DNA from 3 places in the Peribacillus sp. B65 genome. Region 3 is predicted to be linked to each of the others. Evidence: riboswitches for the same ligand, from Rfam matches in the RefSeq annotation. Region 3 holds a riboswitch; each other region holds the start of a gene.

Region 1 (7,155 bases), 470 kb from region 3:
GTACATAACCGATACTCTTCCTCATCGATTTATAAGTAGATCCTTTTATTGTGATTTGCCCCGATATTTTTGGAATCAATTCGAGTATTCCCTTTATCAAAGTGGACTTCCCTGCTCCATTGGGGCCTATGATACCAATTAAATTTCCTTCCGGCACCTCAAACGAGACATCTTCGACAACCGGCTTCTTATGATAAGCAATCGTTAAATTTTCGACCTTCAAAGCTGCTTGATTCATAGTTTCTCCCCCTTATTTCAATGCACGGACGATGGTGTCTGTATTATGACGGACCATTCCGATATACGTTCCTTCTTCCGTCCCTTTTTCACCCATTGCATCCGAGAACAATTCCCCGCCGATTTCCACTTTGTGACCCTGCTTACCTGCCCCTTGAATGACAGCCTCGATAGCCTTCCTTGGTACGCTTGACTCAATGAAAATCGCTTTTATTTTGTTCTCCACAAGATAATTACGCATATCCGTCACATCTTTTGATCCATATTCCGATAAAGTATTGATCCCTTGGAGCCCTCTTACATCCAGGCCATATGACTGCCCGTAGTATCCAAAAGCATCATGTGCTGTAACGAGAACCCGTTGATCTTCCGGTACTTTATTAATTTCCTCTTGAACATATTTATCAAGTTCCTCCAATTGCAGGACGTACTCCTCATAATTTTCACGATACTCTGCTTCATGTTCCCGATCATTGGCAATCAATTCTTTCTTAACTGCCTCCGCCGCAACGATCCAAAGCTTTACATCAAACCATACGTGGGGATCATGGTCCGTTGCACTCACTTTACGAAGCTGGTTCTCCTTAAAGTCCTCCGTTACGGCAATCGTCGGTTTATCCTTACTCATCATTTCAAATATATCCGTCATTTTCCCTTCAAGATGCAATCCGTTATAAAAAATCATATCAGCCGAATCCAGTGTCTTAACATCACCCTGTGTCGCTTTATATAGATGGGGGTCGACTCCCGGTCCCATTAAACTGGTGACCTCGACATGTTTACCGCCGATATTCTCAACCAAATCCCCAATCATTCCCGTTGTTGTAACGACATTTAGCTTGCCATTGCCTTTATCCCTATCGGCTGTATCATTACCGCACCCCGTTAAAATCAGCAATGCAGCAAGCACACCCCCAATAGATTTTAGAAAACCCATCCATATTCCCTCCTCTTTTTCATTTCCCTAAAAATGTTTGCCGAACGCAAAATTAAGTGTAAATTTTTTTACATTGTCGTAAATGCTAAAAAGTTTCCTCTACACAACTTATTTTATACTATACACAAATATACAAAAAAAGTGCAACTATTTTTTAAACATTTCAAAAAGGCGAATGACTTTTACACACAATAAAAACTGTCAGGAATCTCACTAGGGAGCTCCCTGACAGCCAGTCATTCCGTACATGATACGTAACGATGAAGTTATATTTATATTGTGGAGTTTTAATGGTGAATATAATATAGGGGAGCTATTTCTGGACGACATGAAATTCACGAGTAAATGTGTGAATTTCACGAGTAAAATGCCAAAATTCACGAGTAAACGTGGTAATACCGCGGAATTCTTGACTGGCATTGCCACTCATTTTTCCTGTTTCAATGAAATTGCCAAGTACGCAAATCCCAATTCGATTCCGCAAAGCACAACCAGGGTGATTAAAGTTTGGAACATCATGATTTCCTCCTCCTCTAAGACTTAAACAAATCTTAAAGGATGAAACCAATACCAGAACAAGACCTTATTTGAAGAAATCTTCAGCAGTCCCACACTGTTCCCTTGCCCTGAAATGGGTTTCATACTGTACAATAAAAAAAAAGAAAAAACGGTGATACCATGACAAATATTAAAGAAATAGCTCAATGTGCTGGTGTATCTGTCTCAACAGTGTCTCGTGTATTGAATGATCATCCATATGTAAGCCCCGATAAAAGAAAGAGCGTCTTAGAAGCGATCAATCGTTTGAATTATACGAGAAACATCAACGCCATTCATCTTTCAAAAGGCAAGACCAATCTTATCGGCATCATCATCCCCTTCAACAATCACCCATATTACGGGGCAATCGTTAACGGAATCACTAAACAGGCAAATGCAATCGGCTGTCATATCGTCATCTTTCAAACAAATTATGATAGAGAGAAAGAAATCCAGGCTTTTAATATGCTGCAAATGAAGCAGCTCGATGGCATTATCGTTTGTTCAAGGATTTCAGAAATGAAAATCCTCTTGGAATATCAAAAATACGGACCGATTATTTTATGTGAAGATACAGCTCAGGCTGAATTCTCATCCATCAGCATTGATCATTATGCAGCTTTCTCCTGTGCCCTTGAGTACGTGATCGCTAAAGGATATAAGAAAATCGGATACAGCCTCGGCCGTAAAAAAAGCAGAAATAGTTCCCACCGCACAAAAGCCTTTAACGATATCATGAGTAAACATCAACTGATAAACAATAAAGAATGGCTGTTTGAAGGCAGTTATCACATCAAAGACGGTGAACAATTGTTTCAGGAATGGAATTCGATGATGGATAAACCTGAAGCCATCATCATCACGAATGATGACACGGCGGCAGGATTCATTCTTACCGCTAAGAAATCGGGTATAAGGGTACCGGAAGATGTGGCCATTCTCGGCTTCAATAATGATAGCCTTGGCGAAATGCTCGACATCACGACCATTTCCTTACCGCTGGAATGGATTGGGAAAATGGCAGTGGACCTATTTGAGAATCCTGGAGAGGTCAAACATGTAAAACTGGACTACGCCCTAATAAAAAGGAAAACCGTTTAGTTATCAGGATGCTTTATTTTAGTATATCGTCACTTGAATTCTTCCTTACTGCCATCATTCAACTAGGAAAAAATAACCACCTAAAATAATCATTGCGATATCCCAGAAGTTATTTTATAATTTTGATATAGTAAAGTTTACTCAATTACTAGCAATCTATTAACGATTGCATGAATTTCATGAGTACAATCGTCCGACGTCACCTATTAAACTGACGCAAACGATTATAGAAAATTGAATACTTCCTCATTTACCGATGAGTTAGAGGCTGCAGCTTATAAAAGTAAAACGGACGAGATTCTGGAAAATTAAAGACTCCGTTTGAAAGGATAAGTTGCCGAAGTTAGGGTATATTCCATGTATATTCTTGCTGGCGGTGTAACCGAACAGGAACACCACTGTCACGTTTTTTCAGAAAAGCGTGGGGAGCTATCTTCGGAAGGATAAACGGGTTTATTATAAACAGCCGTCGATCTTTTTCGACTGCTGTTTTTTTATTTTTCGTTCCCTTCCAATAAAAAGGAGTGTAACATCAATTGTCAAATTCACAATCACCATCAAGCCCTACTGAACTGAAAAGGAGCCTGAAAGCGCGTCATTTAATGATGATTTCATTAGGTGGAACGATTGGAACAGGTTTATTTTTAGCTAGTGGCGGGGCCATTCATTCAGCCGGACCCGGCGGTGCCTTGGTGGCATACGCAATCATCGGCATCATGGTTTATTACTTAATGACAAGTCTTGCAGAAATGGCAGCGTTCATGCCAGTGGCCGGTTCGTTCCGTGTCTATGCATCCAAATTCGTCGATCCGTCTTTCGGTTTTGCGATTGGTTGGAACTACTGGTATAACTGGGCAATCACCATTGCTGCCGAATTGGCAGCCGTTGTCTTAATTATGAAGTTCTGGTTCCCGGATAGCCCTTCAATTATCTGGAGTGCCATTGCGTTAATCATTATGTTTCTTATCAATTACATGTCAGTTAAAGGTTTCGGGGAAACAGAATTCTGGTTTGCCATGATCAAGGTCGTGACAGTCGTCATATTCTTGATCACGGGTGTACTGATCATTCTCGGAATCATGGGTGGCAAAGACCCAATCGGTTTTTCCAATTTCACAATGGGCGAAGGTCCCTTTAACGGAGGATTCTTCACGATTCTAGGCGTATTCATGGCTGCCGGCTTTTCATTCCAAGGTACGGAATTGCTTGGAGTGACTGCAGGTGAAAGTGAGGATCCAGAAAAAAATATCCCAAAAGCGATCAGATCCGTTTTCTGGCGTATCATCTTATTCTATATCTTAGCCATTTTTGTAATTGGCATGATCATTCCGTTTACCGATTCACGTTTATTGAGTGAAGATGTTGCCGTAAGTCCATTTACGCTTGTATTTGAAAGGGCCGGCCTTGCATTTGCTGCATCCATCATGAACGCGATCATTTTATCATCCGTACTCTCAGCCGGTAACTCTGGCATGTACGCTTCAACCCGTATGCTATGGGACTTGGCACGTGATGGTAAAGCACCGAAATTCCTAGGCAAGTTAGATAAAAGAGGAGTACCCGTGAATGCCCTTATCGTGACTTCTTTAGTTGGCTGCGTTGCATTCTTAGCTTCGTTTTTCGGTGATGGCGTCGTTTATATCTGGTTATTGAACGCTTCAGGCATGGCGGGATTCGTCACCTGGGTAGGGATTGCGATTGCCCATTATCGGTTCCGCAAAGCCTACGCAGCTCAAGGCCTTGATATGAATGCTTTACCATTCCGGGCAAAAGGCTTCCCATTCGGGCCTATATTCGCACTTGTCCTTTGTATTATCATTATTATCGGACAAGGCTATCAAGCTTTCAGCAGCGATGGGATCGACTGGAATTCAATGTTCGTTTCCTACATTGGCTTGATTCTATTTTTCGTCTTATGGTTCGGCTATAAAATTAAGCACAAAACGAAAATCATTCCGCTTGAGGAATGTGACCTTAAATCAAAATAATACGCAAAGGACCTGTTCTTCCTAATCGAAGAAGAACAGGTCCTTTTTTCATTTCAATTGATAAACACGGCATTCATATGGTTGCAGGGGTTTGCTGGAGATTCCTTCTTCCTCCTGATCATAATTGCCGATCAGCTTTGTGGCAGAATATGCATGCAGCTCTTCAGGCAAAGTATAGGAGGCCTGCTCTTCTTTAAAGTTGCATAGCACCAACAGCTTTTCTTCTTCCAACGATCTCGTGTAGGCAAATATTCGTTCATCATCCGGGAACAGCAGTTCAAAACGGCCATAAACGACGATATCATGTTCCTTGCGTAATTGGATAAGCTTTTTATAAAAATGAAAAATGGAATTGTGATCATTGTAGGCCTTTTCTGCATTAATCTCGGGGAAATTGGGATTAACCTTAATCCAAGGAGTCCCTTGCGTGAATCCTGCGTTCCGGGAGTCATTCCACTGAATCGGTGTTCTCGCATTATCTCGGCTGCGGGCGTGAATGGCTGACATCATCCGCTCTTTTGACCAGCCATGAGAATTGACTAGTTCGTCATATGAATTCAATGTTTCGATATCCCGGTATTCATCGATGCTTTCAAATGCAACATTGGTCATGCCCAGCTCTTCCCCTTGATATATATAAGGTGTACCCTGAAGCATATGAAGACAAGCAGCAAGCATCTTAGCGCTTTCAATACGATACTTTCCATCATTACCAAACCTTGAGACAACCCGGGGCTGATCATGGTTGTTCCAGTATAAACTGTTCCAGCCATCCCCCTCCAAACCAGTCTGCCACTTGGAAAGAATTCGCTTTAAATCGGTAAGCTTCCACTTATCATTACTCCACTTTCCTTCAGGCCCTCTCCCCAAATCCATATGTTCGAATTGAAAGACCATATGTAGCTCACCACGATCTTTACCTGTGAACAATTGTGCGTCCTCCGGTGTGACGCCTGGCATCTCCCCAACCGTAATCACCTCATACCCAGAAAGCGCCCGTTGATTGATTTCCTGTAAAAACTCATGTATGCGCGGGCCATTCAGGAAAAATGGGCTTCCGTCACCAAACTGCTTCTCATGGCGAACGGCTCCATCCGAATAGCTTTGATCTTTTGATAGGAAGTTGATGACATCCATCCGGAAGCCATCGACACCCTTATCCAGCCACCATGTCATGATACTGTAGATTTCTTCACGGAGCTTAGGGTTCTCCCAGTTTAAATCCGGTTGTTTCCTGCTGAATAAATGTAAATAATATTCATCGGTTCCTTCATCATATTCCCATGCCGAACCTTTAAAAATGGACTCCCAATTATTTGGCTCCTTCCCATTCCTGCCAGGTTTCCAAATATAATAATCACGTTTCGGATTATCTTTTGAGGATCGCGATTCCTCGAACCACGGATGTTCGTCTGAAGAATGGTTGACCACCAGGTCCATCATGATCTTCATTCCACGTTCATGAACTGCCGTCAACAACCTATCGAAGTCAGCCATTGTCCCGAATTCAGTCATGATTGATTTATAATCACTGATATCGTACCCATTGTCATCATTGGGAGATTGGTAAACTGGGGATAGCCATATCACGTTCACACCCAGTTCTTGTAAATAATCGAGTTTCATCAATATCCCGTTTATATCCCCTATCCCATCACCATCACTATCCATAAAACTCCTTGGATACACTTGATACACAACTGCCTCTTTCCACCATGCTTTGTCCATGCTTTTCCCCCTTTTTAGCCGCATTAGCACAATCATTACACCAATACCCTATTATAAAGGGGGAAACTCCAGAATATTCTACTTTTATTCAGCTATTCCCGTTTGAATCATTTCAATATCCAGATCGACCTCGATCGGAATATCGGGATATGCCTCCTCCCAATGTTTTTGATCGAAATTTCTTGTTTTACTTTTAGCATGATCACCGAGTGCAAGCGGATCTATATTGTTCTCCTGAAACATGGTTACCATCTCATTTAATTTTTTACCAATGATCCGCTCGGCCCTGGCCTCTATTCTATTCAGGTCGACCGCTTTGCCCAAGTCATAGCCATGGACCTCCAGCAGACTCGCTTTCATTTTCACTCCAATCCTGACCTTGGGGTCTTGATTGGCATTCGAAATATGATAATGGACACGTGACTCCACGTTATTGATATCGGTAAAGTCATTTTCCTTCCATTTAATTTCATAACTCCCCAGCTTAAAGTTTTCACTAAGGACTTTATATAAAAAGCCGTCTTCATAAGGGATATATTTACCGATATAACGATCCTTTTTAAACAAGGCGATCCCTCTCACCCGTATTTGGTCTCCTGTTGTTTCCAATAAAGGCATGACCGG
Region 2 (7,155 bases), 1.1 Mb from region 3:
GCTGAAAAGCAATTACGTACGGCGCTGGCAATGGGTGCTGACAAAGCCGTATTGATAAATATAGAAGACGATATTGAAAATGGCGACCAATTCACGACTGCCAAAATTATAGGCGAATACTTAAAAGATAAAAATGCCGATTTAATCATTGCAGGGAACGTTGCAATTGATGGCGGTTCTGGTCAAGTGGGACCACGCGTGGCCGAAATTTTAGAAATTCCCTATATTACTACCATTACTAAGCTGGACATCGAAAATGGAAATGTAAGCGTTATCCGTGATGTCGAAGGGGACTCTGAAACGATCGAAGCATCCCTTCCGTTGTTGGTGACGGCTCAGCAAGGGTTAAACGAACCACGTTATCCATCATTGCCGGGAATCATGAAAGCGAAGAAAAAACCGCTTGAAGAATTGGAATTGGATGACCTGGATTTGGAAGAAGAAGATGTTGAGGCAAAAACAAAAACGATTGAAATTTACCTTCCTGCTAAAAAAGAAGCTGGAAAAGTATTAAACGGCGAAATCGGTGATCAAGTAAGCGAACTTGTTCAATTATTACGAAGCGAAGCAAAAGTGATTTAATCGAAACGGTACTTTTTCAAAATAACAACACACGACAAAAAGATAAAATAGTGCACAGGAGGTTTTTATAAATGGCTAGAAAGTTTCTTGTATTGGGCGAAGTTCGTGACGGTTCACTGAGAAATGTATCATTTGAAGCTATCGGTGCGGCTAAACTTGCTGCAGATGGCGGGGAAATAGTAGGTGTCTTGGTTGGTGACAGTGTTCAAGATTTCGGAAATGAATTGATCCAGTATGGGGCAGACCGGGTTGTTGCAGTCGAAAATGATCAATTGAAACAATATACTTCAGATGGTTATGCGCAAAGCTTGCTTGCCGTCATCGATCAGGAAAAACCAGAAGGAATATTCTTTGGACATACGGCCCTAGGAAAAGACCTTGCACCAAAATTGGCTGGAAAGCTTGAATCAGGATTGATCTCTGACGTTACATCCATTGAAGAAGAAGGCGGAAATATCGTTTTCACCCGTCCGATCTATTCCGGTAAGGCATTTGAAAAGAAAATTGTAACAGATGGCGTGATATTCGCGACAATCCGTCCGAACAATATCGAACCATTAGCGAAAGATGAGTCCCGCTCTGGTGATGTTTCTACATTAAGTGTGGATATCAAGGATCTACGTACAATCATTAAAGATGTTGTAAGAAAAGCCAGTGAAGGGGTCGACCTTTCAGAAGCGAAAGTAATCATCGCTGGTGGCCGCGGCGTGAAAAGTGAAGATGGTTTTGAACCATTAAAGGAACTGGCACAAGTTCTTGGCGGAGCGGTAGGAGCTTCCCGCGGAGCATGTGATGCGGATTATTGCGATTACTCTCTGCAAATCGGGCAAACGGGTAAAGTCGTAACACCTGACCTTTATATCGCCTGCGGAATTTCCGGTGCGATCCAGCATTTAGCTGGGATGTCCAACTCCAAGGTTATCGTTGCGATCAATAAAGACCCGGAAGCTAACATATTCAATGTGGCGGATTATGGAATTGTCGGAGACCTTTTCGAAGTCGTTCCGTTATTAACGGAAGAATTCAAAAAACTTAAAGTTAACGCGTAATAGAAATAATACAGATGAGGGGCAAGACATTTGGCATAAGCCGATACATGTCTTGCCCCTTTATTTGGCCTGCATATTTACTCTTTTTTTGGACATCCTACCACTGAAGCAAAATATTAGCATCGATTCGAGCAACAATGATATACTGTTTTTAGTTATTTGAGTAAATTTGAGGAGGAAATATATATGGCAATTATAAATGCAACTGACCAAACGTTCACAACAGATACTAGCGAAGGTGTCGTTCTTGTAGATTTTTGGGCTCCATGGTGCGGACCTTGTAAAATGATCGCTCCTGTTCTTCAAGAGCTTGATACTGAAATTGGCGATACAGCAAAAATCGTAAAAGTGGATGTGGATGAAAACCAAGAAACAGCTGGAAAATTTGGTGTGATGAGCATCCCGACATTAATCGTGCTTAAAGACGGTGAAGTGGTTGATAAGGTTGTTGGTTTCCAACCTAAAGAAGCACTTGCTGAACTTATTTCAAAACACGCGTAATAGTAGGTTAGCTAAAAAAAGCTTCAAGTCTGCGGACTTGAAGCTTTTTTCGCTATCTTGATATATAATAATTGTAAAAAAGGGAGAACAGGAGGCTGAATGCATGAATCAACAAATAAAGAATAAACTTGCCCTTCTTCCCGATCAACCTGGTTGTTATTTAATGAAAGATCGTCAGGGAACGATCATTTATGTAGGCAAAGCGAAAGTGTTGAAAAATCGTGTCCGTTCTTATTTCACGGGATCTCATGACGGAAAAACATTCCGGCTCGTGAATGAAATTGAGGATTTCGAATATATTGTCACCTCTTCCAATATCGAGGCTCTTATTTTAGAGTTGAACTTAATCAAAAAACATGACCCAAAATATAATGTCATGCTAAAGGATGATAAGACGTATCCCTTCATAAAGCTGACTGCGGAACGCCACCCACGTCTAATCATTACGCGAAAAGTCAAAAAAGACAAAGGTAAATATTTCGGTCCTTATCCGAATGCATTTGCAGCTAACGAAACGAAAAAATTGCTCGACCGCATCTATCCCCTTAGAAAATGCAATACTTTACCTGATCGCGTTTGTCTCTACTATCACCTTGGCCAGTGCCTGGCCCCATGTGTATATGATGTAGAGGAACAGGAATATAAAAAAATGGTGGATGATATCAACAGGTTCTTGAACGGCGGGCATACTGAAATAAAAAAAGAACTGACTGAAAAAATGCTGGAGGCATCGGAAGATCTCGATTTCGAGAGGGCCAAGGAGTTCCGTGACAAAATTGCCCATATCGATATTACGATGGAGAAGCAGAAAATGATGACGACAGATTTCATCGACAGGGATGTATTTGGTTTTGCCTATGATAAAGGCTGGATGTGCGTTCAGGTATTTTTTGTCCGGCAGGGTAAATTAATAGAAAGGGATGTTTCACTTTTTCCGGTCTACGATGAACCAGAACAGGAACTTCTTACATTCCTCGGTCAGTTTTACGAGATTACGAACCACTTTAAACCAAAGGAAATCTTGCTGCCTGAATCAGTGGATGCCGAAATGGCCGAAGGGCTGCTTGGTGTCAAAACGATTCACCCGAAACGGGGAGCGAAAAAAGACATGCTTAAATTGGCGAATAAAAATGCCTCCATCGCGCTTCAGGAAAAATTCTCTTTGATTGAAAGGGATGAAGAAAGAACGATCAATGCGGTGGAAAACCTCGGGAAGCAACTGGGTATCTACACCCCGCATCGAATTGAAGCTTTCGATAACTCCAACATCCAGGGAAGTGACCCAGTTTCCGCTTTAGTCGTGTTCATTGATGGAAAGCCGGAAAAAAGGGAGTACCGCAAATATAAGATCAAGACGGTCCAAGGGCCTGATGATTATGAATCGATGCGTGAAGTGGTCAGAAGAAGGTATTCACGGGTATTGAAAGAAGGGCTGCCGCTTCCGGACTTGATCATCATTGATGGCGGAAAGGGACATGTGGAAGCTGTACGGGATATTCTGGAAAATGAATTGGGCCTTGATATTCCACTTTCAGGCCTCATTAAGGATGAAAAGCATAGGACCTCGCAATTGATGATCGGAAATCCGCTTGAAATCGTACCTCTTGATTCACGGAGCCAGGAATTTTACCTATTGCAAAGAATTCAGGATGAAGTGCATCGGTTCGCGATTACATTCCATCGTCAGCTACGCGGGAAAAATGCAGTTCACTCCCAGCTTGATGATATTCCAGGAGTCGGGGAAAAGCGAAGGAAGCAATTATTAAGGCATTTTGGATCATTGAAGAAAATCAAAGAGGCAACCGCCGAGGAAATCATGGAAGCTGGCATGCCAAAAGGGGTAGCAGAGGGAATCGTTAGAAAATTACAAGAATAATCTTGCTACCGATAAATCTCTATGCTATGATTAAAAAGAATTTTTAACTAGACAACTTAAAAGTGCTGATAGAGGTGCGGAATTCAAGAGTAAAAACCTGGAGAAGTATGAGCTTCCATGAAAGGTTTTGAAAGGGGATGACGCCGAAGGAAGACAAGACTCATACCTTGTTTTCCTGGTCCGACATTTAATAAATGGCGGATTGTCAGGGTTTATACCCTGGAGAGCTATCTCACTGTGTTTACAGTATTTAGATATGTGATCACAGCAATGAGATATTTCTCATTGCTTTTTTTATTGCCTAAAAAGGTAGAGAGGGTGCATGAGGATGGCATTAATCGTTCAAAAATTTGGCGGAACATCCGTCGGAAGCGTAGAAAAAATCAAAAATGTTGCCAATCGGGTAATCGAGGAAGCGCAGAATGGAAATGAGGTAGTCGTCGTTGTTTCAGCCATGGGGAAAACCACGGATCAATTGGTTTCCATGGCCCGGGATATTTCCGGAACCCCGAGCAAGAGGGAAATGGATATGCTATTGACTACGGGGGAACAGGTAACGATTTCCCTGTTAACGATGGCATTGATTGAAGAAGGACATGAAGCCATTTCGTATACTGGCTGGCAGGCTGGCATGCAAACGGAATCCGTTCATGGGAATGCCCGGATTTTAAACATCGATGCCACGAGGATCCAAGCTCAGCTTCAGGAGAAGAAAATAGTGGTCGTGGCTGGTTTCCAGGGGAACGATGCAAATGGGGAAATCACTACCTTAGGGCGAGGCGGTTCCGATACGACAGCGGTTGCCATCGCTGCAGCGCTGAATGCGGATAGATGCGATATTTATACGGATGTAACGGGTGTTTTCACAACGGACCCTCGCTACATAAAAGGCGCACGAAAACTCCAATCGATTTCTTATGATGAAATGCTGGAACTTGCCAACTTGGGGGCGGGCGTCCTTCATCCAAGGGCTGTCGAATATGCAAAAAATTATCAAATACCGCTTGAAGTCCGTTCAAGCATGGAGAGAGAATCAGGAACGATCATTGAGGAGGAAGCAACTATGGAAGAAAACTTAATTGTACGCGGGATTGCTTTTGAAGACAGTATTACGAGGGTCACAATATATGGTTTGCCCCAATCACTTGGTGCATTATCCACAATCTTCACAACACTTGCGAAAAACCGGATTAATGTGGACATCATCATTCAAAGCATGACTGCCGAGGATACGACCAATCTATCTTTTTCCACAAAAAGTGAAGATACGGAAGCGGCCTTGATCGTGCTGGAAAATAATAAAGAACAATTGGGATTCGACCGAGTCGAAACGGAGAGCGGATTGGCAAAAGTGTCCATCGTCGGTTCTGGTATGGTATCCAATCCGGGAGTGGCTGCCGAGATGTTTGAAGTGATGGCCAATACAGGCATCCAGGTGAAAATGGTCAGCACATCGGAAATTAAAGTTTCGACTGTCGTCAATGAAAAGGAAATGGTGAAGGCGGTCGAATCTCTTCATGAAGCATTTAAACTAGGTCAGCATGCAAATGTGCTAGCTTAAGTGTCAGGAGTCCAATAAAAAACAGACTTCCGGTAAAAAGGGTAAGTCTGTTTTAAGGGCTCATTAGATTGGATCTCTGGGATCCCATTGGATGGTGAATATCACTTTTTTTGCGCGGCGTTTAATTTCTTCCGTTGATTCGCTGAGGAATTTTTTTTGCAGTGTAAACTGCTCGGCAAGGAAACCGGCTTCAAGTTGGAAGTGACAATCAGGGTGTAAATCCAGGCGGCGGCTGATTATTTCACCCGTCAGGGATAATTCCATCTCGTGTTTCGTATATTTCAAGATTTCCAGATTGCCCCATCCAGCGCTTTGGAAAAATTCAATCACTTCCTGATCGCCATTCAATGGGAATTTTCTTGCTAATTGTTTACCTGCCCAATAGAGGATTTGATTAGAGTCTTTTCCGAGAATATCGTTCAATAGAACTTCTCTGATTAATTCGTATCCGAAAGCTGGAACCAGGAATTCTTCAGTTTGAATTTCTTCAGTTTGAATCTCTTCTTCTATCGCAGCAGCAATATTTTTTTTCATAATTTATCGCCTCTTTCTGTAAATCTATTATAAACGTATTTCTTTTGCAAATTATACTGTTTTTTATTTATTTAAATAACAATTGGAAAAAAATGAGAAATTATATCGAGATATTAATAGTTAAATTAGAAATTTATTCAAAATATCATCTTGACATACAAAAAATAGCTAATTTAATCCAATAAAATCTATTCTGAAAAAGAGATTTCTTGTATCCGTTTTCTTGACGCATATAGAAGTCAGGAGTAAAATGGACATGTCACATAATTGTAAAGGAAGTATAGAGGAGTTTTTTTGACTCTATACTGTATTTTCACGCGGAGATAAAAGGTAGCCACCAGTTTATCTTTGCATGATTTTTCACAAATTAAGGGGGGGCACTTAGTGGCAAAAAATCGTGAGTTTGGGAATCGCAGGCTTCATTCACTTCTAGGAGTAATTCCAATTGGTCTATTCCTAATTTTTCATTTATCGGTAAACTTTATGGCAACAAAAGGAGAAGAGACTTTTAATGGGGCAGTTCATTTAATTGAGTATACGCCCGTGAAGATTCTGGTAGAATGGGTCGTCATCTATCTACCGCTCATTTTCCATGCTGTGTACGGAATTTATATTGCCTTTACAGCAAAAAACAATTTAGGCAGATTTAGTTTCTTCCGTAACTGGATGTTCATGCTACAACGTCTAACTGGAATCATAACGTTGATTTTCCTTGTTTGGCATATATGGGCAACTAGAATTCAAGCAGCTATGGGTGCTGAAGTTAACTTTGACATGATGGCTGAAATTTTCTCTAGTCCATTTATGATTGTGTTCTATATTGTTGGTATTATCTCGGCAATCTTCCACTTTGCTAATGGATTATGGTCATTTGCAGTTAGCTGGGGTCTTACAGTTTCACCAAGATCGCAAAGAATCATGACTTACTTTACATTGATCGTTTTCGTTCTTCTTTCTTATATCGGAATCAGCGCAATTTTCGCTTTCGTATAAGAAGATAGAGTTCATTTATAAGAATTAGGAAAAACATAGCTTGGCTAATGGAAATAAGG
Region 3 (7,155 bases):
ACCGTTATCATCCCATTCATCAGGATCCGCTACTGCTATAACACCTTGACCAAGTTCAAATTTGTTACGCTCCTGGTCTTCTGCTTTTGTCCAAAAGTCCTTTGTTGTGAAGCTCCAACCTTGCCACTCTTCTGTACCAGCTGGCATATTCGAGCTATTCGTAACCGACCAGCCATTAGGAGCTGTATGGCTCCAACCGAGAATGGAACTTGGAATGTTTTCATTCACTGCTGGCTTTAATGCAGACTCTAATTGGTCAAAACTTTCTCCAAGCATCATGTTGACGAATACATTTATATTCTTGGAGCCAATTATTTGGCCTTCCTCGTAAGCAGTAATCTTGAATTGTGATGAACCCGATATCTCCTTGCTAGGTGTAGCTTTTATTGTCAACATTTTTTCTTCTGTTCCTGATAGCACATACTCAAGTTCATTGTGCTCTACACTCCAACCTTCAGGTGCATCAACTTTAATTTTCCCGTTCATACTTTTACTTCCATAATTTTTCACCTTCACTTGGAGTGCAGTCGATTCACCTTCTGTTACTAAAGAAGGAGAAGCTTGTACCGAGACCATTTCCAGGGCTTTTGTCTGACCATCAGCCAGTAACACCTTTTTACTGCTATTGTTAAATGAATCTAGTGCTTGTACCTTAATTTCATAATCAGTACCTGGCTTAAGTCCAGCAACAGGGAACTCTAAATTCTTTGGCACAGGATCATAATAGAATTCAGAAAATGCGGTGAAATCTGCGTCCATCTCCCCTGTTTCCTTGTTTTTGGCTGTAATGTGATATGAATGTACGAGTGCGTTATCTTTTGCCTGTGGAAATGTTACATTTAAACTTCTTAGTGTAGATTTTTCTTCTACAATCGAAGCCTTATCTTTAACTGCAAAAACCGGTGGTAACTGATCTCGATCGTCTGTATATTTAAATTTATTTTTTTTAGAAGGATTTTTTATTACCCATGGTTTTCCTGTCCAATCGTCTTTATGAAAGTCACGTTTTTTAATGACAACTTCATTATTATAAACTTCTACAATCATTCCTTGACTAATATCCCGATATCCTTCTGGATGGAACCCTTGAAGTTTACCTGGCTCCAATTCCAAATAACTTACAGAAGACGTGCCAACTGACGTAAAGTCTTTTTGATGAATCGTTCTCGGGTCTTCGAGTGGATAATGAGAATGGCCTGAAAATGTAATAACCTGTGGATGTTTCTTTAAAGTATCATATAAAAGTTCTTTATTTTCCTGAGTTCCCCACAAGTCACTTCCATACACAGTGTCTTTAATGTGTTGATGAAGAAAAACAAAGATTGGTTGGTCCGGATTCTCTTTTTCTGCTGCAGCTAACTTTTCACCTAGCCAGTTAATTTGATTAACGGAATATAAACCATGCGTATTACCATTTTCCGGACTTAACGTAATAAAATCATATCCATTTACTTTTTTATGATAGTAAAGAGAATCCATTCCTGTTTTCTCGAGAAAACGATCTTGTGCCTTTTCAACGGAAAGTCCATTCCAATAATCATGGTTCCCCATTGTAAACATGGATTGGACACCACCTTGTTTCTTCTCATTATAAATGGAGAAGAACTTATCATATTCAGAAGCGTATCCATAGTCCGTTAAATCCCCAACGACAACAAAAGCATCCTGTCTAGGCGCAGCTTTATTTAATTGATCCATGGCTGTTCTGAACTTGTTCATATCAGCTGTTGATCCATCATCAATATGCACATCACTGATTACTGGAAAAACGAGCTCAGGTTTACGTTTATTATCTGAATTTGAAGATTCCGAGAATGCTTGTACACTTGATAAAGAAGTTGTTAATCCTACCGTTACAACTGTCAGCATTGCTGCAAATTTATTTTTCCCTTTCAAAATCAATACCTCCTATTTATCGTTTAGCTAATTATGTATTTTTTAAACAGATCAACAACTATCCTCCTTGTTTATAAATTTTTAAGGTGTTTACCAATTAAAATAGTAACTTTACATTATTAATAAAATATAAGACCAATGTAATTTATATATTAATAAATCAAAAAAGGACTAAGGCCAGTATTCGTTCCATTCACTTTTGTCTCGTTTTTGGTATTGATTTTCCATTTCTTAATGGGAATGGAATCCTATCCCTCAACTACGTAGTTACCCGTAAAATGGTAAATGATTCCACAGTGCATAGAAATACCAATTTTCATATGGTAAAGTCTAGAAGAAGGAAAGGAGAGAGGTTATTATAAAAAATTATTAAATATTGTGATGGTAATAACTCTTGTCTTTGGACTGTTTTTTGCGATTGCACCGATGAATAAAGCATTAGCATTGTCCTACGATAATACAAACCCTTATTCGACAGGTTGTGCTTCTAAAAGCCCAATCACCTATGAAACAGAATATATATATAAAACTATTAATGTTGAGATTACATAATCTAAAAAAGATGAATCCAGCCCTATACCGTATCCATTTTCATTGATTATTCATGTATTCTAAAAAAATATTTCTAAATTGCCTTGCATTAGAAAGGATTCCTTGTTATATTACAGTCAATTAAATATTTTCTTACTTCATACTTTTGAAGTGAGGATAGAGGAGCAAAAACCATTAGTACACATTTTGAGGAGAATGAGATCCTATGACTATTGTGGAAAGGGGAATTTGCCGAAGCGGAAAGAATCTCATGTTCTTGAAGCTGGTTCTGCTATTGAATAAATACAGGACTGTCATATAGGAAACTATATGGAGGGCTATCTTATGCGCGGAAACATTTTTTGATAAATATTGTTTCTACTGCAGCAGCGAATCCTCGTTGTTGCTTTTTTGCGTTTACTCCTGAATGGCCCACCACCTCTGAATATTTTCAAAAAATCATACAAAAGGGTGTGAAGTTATGAATTTTGGCCAAGTTTTAACCGCAATGGTTACCCCGTTCAATCATAATGATGAGGTTGATTTTAATGCTACGAGAACTTTAGTAAACTATTTAATTGCTAATGGCTCTGATGGATTAGTAATAGCTGGTACAACTGGAGAGTCCCCTACATTAACAACAGAAGAGAAACTGGATTTATTCAAAATTGTTGTTGAAGTTGTTGATGGAAGAGTTCCTGTCATAGCTGGAACTGGCTCAAATAACACGAAAGCTTCCATCAACTTAACAAGGCAAGCTGAGGCAGCAGGAGTCGACGGAATAATGCTCGTTACCCCATACTATAACAAGCCGTCTCAAGAAGGATTATTTCAGCACTTTAAGGCTATTGCCCAATCAACATCTTTACCGGTAATGCTCTATAATATTCCAGGACGAAGTGTTGTAAACATGTCAGTAGAGACGATTGTTAACATCTCAAGAATCAACAATATTGTGGCAGTAAAAGAGGCAAGTGGTGACTTAGATGCCATGGCACAAATCATAAGCAAAACAACTGGTGATTTTACATTGTACAGCGGCGATGATGGGTTAACATTACCGGTTTTAGCCATCGGTGGAACAGGAATTGTTTCGGTTTCTTCACACATAATTGGTAATGAAATGCAAGAAATGATAAATAGCTTTAAAAATGGTGATGTCCATGGTGCTGCCGCTACACATCGTAACCTTCTTCCAATCATGAAAGCATTATTTGCTGCACCAAGCCCCGCACCAGTAAAATCAGCATTAAATATGCGGGGGTTAAATGTTGGAGGTGTCCGGTTACCATTGGTCCCTTTAAACGATGAAGAAAAAAGAGCACTACAAATGGCTCTACAACCTAGAAACGAAGAAGCTGTTTTGTTAAATAAATAAATAAATAAATAAAGATAATGATTCATTCAGCATACTTTAATACCGTTTTTCTAATTAAAGACCATAATAAACGGGATAAAATTTTAAAAAGCAGTGCAACTCATAAAGAGTGCACTGCTTTTTAATCGATCCACGGCTCAGTGCTTAAACTGGTTGAGCACTCCATTTTCAAGAAAAAATATATGGCATACAGTTGGAATTATAAATTTCAAATTTCTAACGCAATGATTTTATCGGGATCGATCATAAGCTTGTATTTCTAGTGATGTTGAGATGTAATTATTGAAAGACATAGTGTACCTGCCCAATTCTCTTGAAGTGATAAGAATAATCTTAAATGACTCGTTCCTTGGGATCCAATCTATAAAGGACTTCATTTTTTTATTTCTTCTTCTACCTTTTCTCTCTCTCTCTTGTTCTATAAAACACGTTCGTAAAAGTGTACTTTTACGAACGGGACTTTTCTTCCCATATAGGTAAAACAGTTGAATATTTAATTTCTCTAAGAGCTAGGCTAGTTTGAATTTTTGTTATGCCTAGTTTATTTAACTTTCTAATAAATATTTCTAATTCCTTCCGATCTTTATTAGCCACTTTTAGAAGATAATCATACTCACCTGTTAAACAATGACACTCTAATACTTCTGACATAGAAGCTAATGCCTTTTCCAAAACTTCCAGTTCTTCAGCTTGATGTATATTTGTACTAATAAAAATGAAACATAATAAATCAAAACCTAGCTTCTCCTGGTTTAAAATTGCTACTTGTCCATTAATAAACCCTTCATTTTCCAAACGTTTTATCCTTGAATGTATAGCTGGGGGAGATAACTTGACACGCTTTGCAAGCTCAGTATTACTTAACTGTGCATCCTTTTGCAGTAAATCTAAAATTTGAATATCAACATTATCTAGAACCTTGCTTACGATAGATTCCACTTATAGTCACTCCTTTTACAAATGTTCCAAAAATAGTATCACTTCAATAGCAAAACAAAATTTTATTCTGTTTATCGGCAATATTTATTAATATTATTCTAAGTTTCTTCTATTATACAAAATAATATATTAATAACGATCTAAAATGTTAAAATTATTAATAAATAAATGCCATTGTGCACAATGGCTTCGATCCTTTTACTTAAACAGTGAAAGATGTAAAGGAGCAGAATGAAATGCAATATTATTATTTTTCGTTATTACTTTTAACAAGTTTGTTATGGGGTGGAAACTTTGTCGTTGGAAAGTCGCTTGTCGAACATGCTTCTCCGATGACATTGACGAGTTTAAGGTGGATCATTGCTGTTAGTTGTCTTTTGCCAATTGTATGGTGGAAAGAAAAAAAGATATTTCCTCCTCGAAGTGCAATCCTTCCTTTATTTTTGATGGGAATTACAGGTGTGGTTCTATTTAACCTATTGCAATTTGTAGCATTAGAGAAAACATCAGCGACTAATGTTGGATTAATATCAACATTAAACATGATTTCAATTGCTATTTTTTCATTTTTCTTTTTAAAAGAAAGAATTAATATTCTACAAATGTTTTCTGTGTTTTTTTCGCTTATTGGCGTAATACTTGTACTTTCAAAAGGAAATATTGATCTTTTCCTTTCATTACGATTTAATACAGGTGATTTATATATGATGGCTGCTGTATGCGTTTGGGGAATATATTCCGTTTGTAGCAAATGGGCAATGGTAACGACAACACCCATGATGTCTACATTATATTCTGGTATATTTGGACTTATAGTTCTTCTACCGTTTAATTTTTCCAATTTTACAGTTTCTAATATAAATACTTCCTTCATACAATCTATTTTATATACAGGCGTTATCTCAACTGTAGCATGTATGGTACTTTGGAATATTGGTGTACAAAAATTAGGTACAACTACATCAGGTATTTTCTTGAATTTTAATCCTATTTTTACTGCAATTTTAGCTTTTCTATTATTAGGTGAAAAAATGACGTGGATACAAGGAATTGGTAGTGGTATTGTGATTATAGGCTGTTATTTGTTCTCACATTTTAAAGCGAAGGTGATTTTCAAAAAGAATTCTAGACAATCGCAGATTCAAGCATGATATTTTTTCAAAGTCTAAAAACATAAAATCTCTCGTGATTACTTTTCTATATATACAAGAAAGCCTGATCCAAGGTGGATACAGGCTCATTTGTTCAAAAACTTTACGGATAAGGAATAATAAAAAAGTGCTAATTTTAACATCTTACATACTTGCGTTTAAAACCAATCCTTCCTGTTTCGACTTCTTTTTGAATACTTTCGTAAGCTTTTAGAGAGCTGCTTTTTTTCTTGTCAGCCTTTGCGGTCTCGACTGCCTTTTCATGGTGCGGCAAATATGAAATCCCCACGGTGTATAGAAAATTATTCATAGCTGATTTCGTTCTGGCGAATCGTGAATTGTATTTTTCACAAGGTCAAGCATATTGGAAATCTTTCTTTCTGAAAATTCAACGTCTAGTTGATTCCCTGAAAGCACCGTCTAGCTGAAGAGCTTTATTGCACGAGGACTTACGATGCTATGTCCTATGCAGGCATTATTGTTGCCCTAAAAGCCATGACTGAGTCGGATTATGATCGTTGGTTTCATATTTTAATATGCTGTCAGATTTAGTAGTTGCTTATATATGGAATTATTATTTTGCACTTCCGTCTTTTTGGAATTTCCCCTATTAAATTTTGCCCTTAAGATTGGCATCACATTATAGACAAACGGCATTCGGAACGAATTCATTCCGAATGCCTTTTACGAATTTCATTCGCATATCATGCTTTCTTGCATCAGCGAAAATACGATTACGAGCTTAATTGATGATTTTATAGGTAACTACTTAGTTTGAACCAATACAATTTCGTCAATAGTCGGAATCTCTCTTTTTAATAAAGATAAGAGAGTGTCTTCGATTGTATTGTCGATTTCACAAATTGTTATTGCAGCACCATTGATTTTGGAACGTTCATTGGCCATACGGGCTATATTGAACCCTTTTTGATATAGAATTTCCGATAATTCAGCAATAACCCCTTTTTGGTCAGAATGACGAATAACAAGTGTTGGCCTTTCACCTGAAAATTTAAATGGATACTCATCGAATTCCTGAACCTCCACTTTACCACCGCCTAAAGAGCTGGCCAAAACCTTTACAGTACGTGTGAACCCTGTCAATTCTACGAGAACCGTATTTGGATGGTAGCTTCCAAGCACCCGTTTCGTGAATTCATATTGTAAACCATTTTCCTCAGCAATTTCCTTTGAATTTGGAATGCCGTCATCCATGGTAGAGAACCCGAGCACACCGGCTAAAAGAGCTAGGTCTGTTCC

What was found. A riboswitch is a leader RNA that binds a small molecule or an ion and turns the genes downstream of it on or off. The one in region 3 is predicted to bind lysine.
Region 1: it holds a riboswitch for lysine, as region 3 does, so the genes downstream of both, ACSR9O_RS12730 (amino acid permease) here and dapA (4-hydroxy-tetrahydrodipicolinate synthase) in region 3, are expected to answer to the same signal.
Region 2: it holds a riboswitch for lysine, as region 3 does, so the genes downstream of both, ACSR9O_RS20225 (aspartate kinase) here and dapA (4-hydroxy-tetrahydrodipicolinate synthase) in region 3, are expected to answer to the same signal.

What each region holds. Positions count from the first base shown of each region.
Region 1 covers NZ_CP195840.1:2,602,493-2,609,647, reverse strand. The annotation lists gene ACSR9O_RS12745 (metal ABC transporter ATP-binding protein) at 1-238, opposite strand, end outside; gene ACSR9O_RS12740 (metal ABC transporter solute-binding protein, Zn/Mn family) at 251-1,174, opposite strand; gene ACSR9O_RS12735 (LacI family DNA-binding transcriptional regulator) at 1,853-2,815, shown strand; lysine riboswitch at 3,070-3,255, shown strand; gene ACSR9O_RS12730 (amino acid permease) at 3,352-4,803, shown strand; gene ACSR9O_RS12725 (glycoside hydrolase family 13 protein) at 4,852-6,531, opposite strand; gene ACSR9O_RS12720 (Ger(x)C family spore germination protein) at 6,616-7,155, opposite strand, start outside.
Region 2 covers NZ_CP195840.1:4,152,950-4,160,104, forward strand. The annotation lists gene ACSR9O_RS20205 (electron transfer flavoprotein subunit beta/FixA family protein) at 1-582, shown strand, start outside; gene ACSR9O_RS20210 (electron transfer flavoprotein subunit alpha/FixB family protein) at 654-1,631, shown strand; gene trxA (thioredoxin) at 1,818-2,132, shown strand; gene uvrC (excinuclease ABC subunit UvrC) at 2,236-4,008, shown strand; lysine riboswitch at 4,070-4,246, shown strand; gene ACSR9O_RS20225 (aspartate kinase) at 4,337-5,569, shown strand; gene ACSR9O_RS20230 (YslB family protein) at 5,633-6,103, opposite strand; gene ACSR9O_RS20235 (succinate dehydrogenase cytochrome b558 subunit) at 6,488-7,096, shown strand.
Region 3 covers NZ_CP195840.1:3,077,036-3,084,190, forward strand. The annotation lists gene ACSR9O_RS15025 (metallophosphoesterase) at 1-1,896, opposite strand, end outside; lysine riboswitch at 2,598-2,776, shown strand; gene dapA (4-hydroxy-tetrahydrodipicolinate synthase) at 2,909-3,805, shown strand; gene ACSR9O_RS15035 (Lrp/AsnC family transcriptional regulator) at 4,253-4,744, opposite strand; gene ACSR9O_RS15040 (DMT family transporter) at 4,981-5,895, shown strand; partial or broken gene ACSR9O_RS15045 (DNA alkylation repair protein) at 6,032-6,309, opposite strand; partial or broken gene ACSR9O_RS15050 (DNA alkylation repair protein) at 6,355-6,455, shown strand; gene sdaAA (L-serine ammonia-lyase, iron-sulfur-dependent, subunit alpha) at 6,661-7,155, opposite strand, start outside.